2 regions of the Lacrimispora cavernae genome follow, and region 1 is predicted to be linked to the other one. Evidence: riboswitches for the same ligand, from Rfam matches in the RefSeq annotation. Region 1 holds a riboswitch; the other holds the start of a gene.
The links. Region 1 has a riboswitch for FMN ahead of ribD (bifunctional diaminohydroxyphosphoribosylaminopyrimidine deaminase/5-amino-6-(5-phosphoribosylamino)uracil reductase RibD). Riboswitches for the same ligand answer to the same signal wherever they lie in the genome.
Positions count from the first base shown of each region.

Region 2: it holds a riboswitch for FMN, as region 1 does, so the genes downstream of both, ABFV83_RS10250 (ECF transporter S component) here and ribD (bifunctional diaminohydroxyphosphoribosylaminopyrimidine deaminase/5-amino-6-(5-phosphoribosylamino)uracil reductase RibD) in region 1, are expected to answer to the same signal.

Region 1 is NZ_CP157940.1:682,216-685,602, reverse strand. Features, by position in the region: gene ABFV83_RS03365 (GGDEF domain-containing protein) at 1-523, opposite strand, end outside; gene ABFV83_RS03360 (GNAT family N-acetyltransferase) at 639-1,037, opposite strand; FMN riboswitch at 1,455-1,569, shown strand; gene ribD (bifunctional diaminohydroxyphosphoribosylaminopyrimidine deaminase/5-amino-6-(5-phosphoribosylamino)uracil reductase RibD) at 1,724-2,824, shown strand; gene ABFV83_RS03350 (riboflavin synthase) at 2,806-3,387, shown strand, end outside.
Region 2 is NZ_CP157940.1:2,143,811-2,147,197, reverse strand. Features, by position in the region: gene ABFV83_RS10255 (CPBP family intramembrane glutamic endopeptidase) at 1-511, opposite strand, end outside; gene ABFV83_RS10250 (ECF transporter S component) at 1,164-1,832, opposite strand; FMN riboswitch at 1,916-2,032, opposite strand; tRNA gene ABFV83_RS10245 (tRNA-Ala) at 2,127-2,199, shown strand; gene ABFV83_RS10240 (cysteine-rich KTR domain-containing protein) at 3,201-3,387, opposite strand, start outside.

The sequences.
Region 1 (3,387 bases):
TTCCCACAAAAGCTCTTAAAATAAGCAAAACGAATTCTGTTAAATAAATAAAAGCAACCGTCTTCTGTAAAACCGAGGAATTTTTATCCATTAATAATACATAAATTGGGAAGCACCACAGTATAATCATGCTGATGGACATAATTGAAACCCGCACACCCTCCACATTATGCAAAAATAAGGCCAGATGGATCATAACAATAGAAATGGCGGCAGCAATAAAATACGCCCGTCTTATCAATTTGTTATAGCATTCTTTAATAATTAAAAAGGCAATAATCTGCGTGGTATGGGCAATAATTAAAAAGGAATTACCCACCGATATTGAAATAAATGAATTGATGATGCCCCGTAACCCAAGAAAAACCCATGCTAAGGTATCAAACAGCCTTGCAAATAAAAAAATATATAAAGAAGAATCCTTTTTATGTTGGACCATGTAGGCGATACCTAATATTCCAGAAAAAAGATGCCCTATAACAACTGTGAATATAAGGGTCTTTATGTTGAAATCTAAACTCATTTTATTACTCCCCAACTTCATGGTGATGTTCCATGGTGAAATTATAAGCTATCAATCTATAAATGCATTTACTAAAAGTTAAAGTGGGTTTCTATGGTGAGCGGTTCTGCCTAAACTAATCTCCCCCATCATATACCTTCATCATTAAATATTCATCAATTCCTTTGCGATAAAGGCCTGGAATCGTTCCTATGTACTTATATCCTGATTTCTCATAAAAAATCTTTGCACCCGGATTGTAATCTCCAACCACTAAAAATATTTTATCTCTGGTTTTAAAAAGCATATCTTCTATAAATTCCAGTAATTTCTTTCCTACCCCATTCCCCCTGTATTCCTCTTTAACAGCAATTAAATGCAGATAATGATATGCGTGAAAGGCGCCTTCTGAAATAAAATATGCAAAACCAGCGCATTCACCATCACACAAAGCAACATACAGAGTTCCTTTATTTATTCCTTCCATCACTGCATTTTTTCTGCTTTTCTCCGATTGAAAATAAGACGTACACATTGCCGAATTTTCCATTGCCTTCATACAACAGTCTAAATATTCTACAGTCCCTTCTTTAAATTGAATATCCACCACTCCACCCCTTCACTTCACTGAATAAATAACCCGCTCCTCTAATTTTATGCACAATGTACATACTTTACCTGAATAACAACTTGTTTATAATAAAATTAAAGCAGACATAACGGTTGGTGTCAACATTCTATTGCAATAAAAGCATTCATGTATCCGGCTTATGCATGAAACCACCAAATATTAAGAAGGCTATTTTACCCCTGATGTCCATTACTGCCTGTAAAAACAGTTTAGCTGCGCTTATCATATGAACCAAAAAACAGCCATTATATCCTTTTTATTGTAAACACAATATTTTTAGTTGACAAATACAAAACAAGGAGTATAATGATTTTAATTGAATAATATCTTCAGGGCAGGGTTAAATTCCCTACCGGTGGTAAAGCCCACGAGCCGCAAGGCATGATTCGGTGCAATTCCGAAGCCGACAGTATAGTCTGGATAAAAGAAGATGATAAGTCACAGTATTTCTTTGTATATGTAAATTTGCTCTGGAACTATTTTTTGTTCCGGAGTTTTTTTTATTGCAGTACATACCTGTCAATACGTGTGATACCTTAAATGCCTTGAACGACTTTGTTCAAGGTATTTTGTTTTTTAGGAGGTGCTGCATGACTGACACAGAATATATGAGATTTGCTTTACAGCTTGCAAAGAAAGGCTGTGGCTGGACAAATCCAAATCCCATGGTTGGAGCGGTTATCGTAAAAGACGGTAAGATTATCGGACATGGATATCACCGGAAATACGGGGAGCTCCATGCGGAACGCAACGCCCTGGCAAGCTGTCACACATCGCCAGAGGGAGCAACCATGTATGTGACACTGGAACCTTGCTGCCATTCCGGCAAGACACCCCCCTGCACTGACGCGATCCTGGAACGCGGGATCCGCCATGTGGTAATCGGTTCTTGTGACCCGAACCCGTTGGTAGCAGGAAAAGGCATTGAGCTGTTACGTTCCTGTGGAATCGAGGTGACAAAAGGAGTTTTAAAAGAGGAATGTGACGCACTGAACCAGAGTTTCTTTCACTACATCCAAAACAAAACACCCTATGTGATCATGAAGTACGCCATGACTTTGGACGGAAAAATTGCGACACACACTGGAAAATCCCAATGGATAACCGGTGAAGCGGCGCGTCACCGTGTTCATGAGGACCGGCACCGCTATTCTGCCATTATGGTGGGGGTTGGCACTGTCCTTGCGGACGACCCGCTGCTGACCTGCCGGCTGGAAAACAGCAAAAATCCGCTCCGTATTGTCTGCGATACCCATCTTAAAACGCCTTTAAGCGCAAGGATTGTTACTACCACCGGTACTGCCTCCACCCTCCTTGCAACGGTAATTACGGACAAAGACAAACACCGCCCTTATCTGGAAGCAGGCTGCGGCATTTTGGTACTTCCCCCGAAAGAAGGTCATATGGATCTGAACTGCCTTATGACAGCTCTTGGTGAAAGAAAAATCGACAGTGTTTTGCTGGAGGGCGGCGGCACCTTAAACTGGTCTGCCCTGCAAAGCGGAATCGTCCACAAAGTACAGACCTACATTGCCCCTAAGCTATTTGGCGGCAGCGGAAAAACTCCGGTAATGGGCATTGGCGTAGATAGCCCTGATCAGGCGTTTCATCTGGGCAAACCGACTATTTCATGGGTTGAGGAGGATATTCTATTGGAAAGCGAGGTGATCCGGTGTTCACAGGAATCATAGAAGAAATCGGCAAAATTCAAACCATCCGCAAAGGCCCAGAATCTTCTTTTATCTCTGTTCAGGCAAAGAAAATCATGGAGGATGTCCGCCTGGGAGACAGTATCGCTGTGAACGGTGTCTGTCTCACGGTTACAGCCTTTTCTCAAGGCGGATTTACTGCCGATGTTATGAACGAGACCTTTAACCGTTCCTCTCTTGGAAATTTATCAACGGGGAGTCCTGTCAATTTAGAACGGGCAATGCCGGCAAACGGAAGATTCGGGGGACATATTGTTTCAGGCCATATCGATGGCACCGGAACGGTATCTGCCGTTCAAAAGGACGATAATGCCGTTTGGTACACGATTAAAACCACCCCTGATATTCTGAGATATATCATTGAAAAAGGATCTGTCGCTATTGACGGAATCAGCCTTACTGTAGCAAAAGTTAAAAGGGATAGCTTCAGCGTTTCTGTCATCCCCCACACAGCATCAATGACCATTTTGCCAGGCAGACGCATTGGAGATACGGTCAATCTTGAAAACGACTGTATCGGTAAATACGTGGAACGGCTGATGGCC
Region 2 (3,387 bases), 1.5 Mb from region 1:
GGATATGCCATAAAATCCAAATGCTTCCAACAAAAACAGAAGACAAAACAAAGCCATATTTTTTGTCAAGCTCAGGCTGTAATATGTACATCCAGCCAGCTTCCTCCAAGCCACCGATAATAAGATTACCAGGCAGGGAAAGGAAGAACGTATAAAATGGAAGTACCATTTCCGTGGGGCCTGAAACTGCAATATGTATCAAAAAATACAGTGCAAGCCCTGCGGCAACGAACAAATAGAGAGAGATGTTATTTTTGGCGTAAAAAACAGTTTTCAACCATTCCTTAAAATCTGTTATTTTATTATTTTTCTTCAGAACGATATATGAAGCAATAGCGGGCGACAAAATATAGATTGCAAAAGGAATATTCATTACAAATTGTTGTAAGGAGTAAACCCAATTGTGAACCGAATATCCGAATTGCCCAAGGGCAATTAAAGCACCTGACACAAGATAGGCTATGGAAAATGTCAGTACCGTAAATTGTACTATGATTTTTTTGTTTGTCACGATTTCTTCACCTCATATTTTGAAGTATACATTAAATTTTAGCGTCTTTAATTTTTATTACTTAATGTTTGCTTTTTACCATTTCAAAGTTGCTATCCGCAAATTCTTTCACTTCTCCTGTATTGTCAAGGCCGCATTCATAGCTGTAATGCACCTTTCCATGTTTCGGTTTTCATTTTGTCCCTATTATACCATATCTTTCCGCAAGCGTGGAAATTTTTCGTTTTTAGCCCGTTTTTTAACCTTGTGGATGTTCGGGAGGGCGGGTACAGCAGGTGGGAATCCATTACAAGTGTGTGGGTGTGATTGAATTGCCGGACATGAAAGAAATAAACGGCAAAACGGCATAGTCAAACTGACTATGCCGTGTGCTGTACAAATATTTTATTATTGTGGGAGTGCCTTACGGGAAGCCCTCCTTCTTTTCCGTGTTTTTAACCGAATCAAGTAAGTCCCCCACTTCAAATATGAAAATCATTAAGTAGTAGGTGGGGACTTGCTTGTGTCAGGTGGAGTGTCATCATCTTGCCGCTTTGCGACAAGAAACAAGAACTCCACCTGACAAGCAGCAATAGCTGCTATTCGGTTATGCCCGGTGAAGCGGGGCACGCTGTGAGCAAGTGGCGAAACGGATTGCGAATATCCGCTTGACTTAGATAATTCCCTTCATAACCAGGACGGCCAAAATACAGGTTATTAAGATGATCCCTGCAGCAAGGGTCATGCCAAGATTGAACGACTGCTTTTTTGGTGCATCCGTTGAAGTCGGAATCATGAGATTGGATTTTCTCAACGTGTTGACTAATGGTTTATAGATAAGAAGAGTCAGGGCCGTGTTGATTCCTCCCTTTAAAAGGTTAAAGGGGACGAATGCAGGGAGTAGAAGCTTTACCACGGCATCCCTTGGATATCCCATGTAAATTGGGGTAATAAGGTAGTTCCACAAAACCATGACCAGGGTCATGAGTAAGGTACCTGCCACCATGCCAAGGAATGCACCCAAAAGGGAATGGTGCTTCTTATAGAAGTAAGCTGCCGGACAGACAAATGCGACCGTAGAAAGAACGTTCATGATCAGTCCGATGATTCCGGTGCTGCTGATGGTAAACATCTCCACAAATGATACGATAACGGAGATCAGTGCAGATGACATTGGCCCGAATAAGAAGCCGCCGGTAATGATAATAACATCTTTGGGCTCATACTCCAGGAAAGGCAGCATGGGGATCAGAGGGATCCGGATTGCCACAACGGCTACAAAGGCCAGCGCACAAAGCATGGCCATGAGGGTGAGTTTACTTGTTTGTTTTGTCATATTCATGTTAAAGCCTCCTGAAAAATAAGTAACACCTGAAAGTATGCCTTTCAGGTGTTAAAAATAAACAGGTGTATTATCACTATTTAACACATCTTCTTTCATCCAGACTATACTGTCGGTATTGGAATTACACCAATTCTGCACAATTTGCGCTCGCGGACTTTACCGCCGGTCGGGAATTTCACCCTGCCCTGAAGACAACTATATTCAAATGTTCTTGAATTATTATAACATTTTAAAAAATAAATGCAATATGGTGTTGCAATTTTTTTAATGCTTTGCTATAATATCGGACATGGGGGTATAGCTCAGCTGGGAGAGCGCTTGAATGGCATTCAAGAGGTCATGGGTTCGAATCCCACTATCTCCATTTAAACAATAAGCCGCAGGCATGAAAGCTTGCGGCTTAAATTATAACTTATAGGGACAAGATACTTGGTAAATCAAGGGCAAATAAAGAAAGGTACGTTTTCAGTTATGAAAATCTATCTTTTATTTTTTTGCCATTTTAAAGGAGGGCAAGGGTACGTTATGGAAGATGCGCCATACGATTACTGGTATACCGTTACACTGGAGCGTGATTATCAAGGCACATTCTACCTGCCGGCTTTACAGCTTTAGATATCTGAACCTATAAGTTTCTGGAGGAGCTCCAAGGTCTTCGGAAGTTTTCTTAAATTTAGTATGGAAAAAATTGTTTTTGAGATTCACACAATTCTGGTGGTTCAAATGTTAGAAGCTCTGCTGCGGGCAGTGTGGTAGCAACAGTAAATCAGGGAAACCTGATGTATGACATACCAGGAGAAAAAATGGTAAAAAAAGCACTAAATGGAACTATTCAACCAATGCATTGGCAGAATGTTTTCTTAAATGCTATGAACAGCCAGCAGATCAATCAAACACAGTAATAAATAAGCGTAAAGCCAATGCTTCTAAGTGGAGTACATTAATAGGCTTCTTGGTATCGTAGGTTGTTTGGAAGTGTAAACAGTTTTCTATAATTGGAAACTTCCATCAAAAAATATGATACCACTGAAAAATTGCCAGGGGAAGCAGGAAGACTTTTTAAGTGCATTTCTCGAAAAATGGGCATTGACCATAAGTGAAAAATAAAATTGTGCAGAGGCTTTGTGAAGCATCATCTTCATAAAGTCCCTGCTAATAGTATTTTAAAACCTGTCTGCAAACATAATGGTTACCTCACTGTAAATTCGGTCCTAATTAAAATTTTTTATAGTTTCTTATTGGTCATGCTCTACATGTTAAAGTGTATTCTGTGCCACATGTTTATACAACATCGATACTCCGTCATTAGCGATGTGTTTTGGTTTTCCGGTGCTGCTGTTTATTGCTCAATCATAAAAATGATTGTCATAATAAAAGTTTATCAGGCAAAATGTTTGTTTTAAGCTCATGTTTCCCAGAACAAATATGATTTCTCATGGTTGTCGGCTCTGCGTCTTGCTCATTGACAATCTTGATATTAAACTGCCACACATCAATCACAATCTCATGCTTGCACTTGGGGCAAAACAAGGGGAAGTTTTTAAGAACCGTA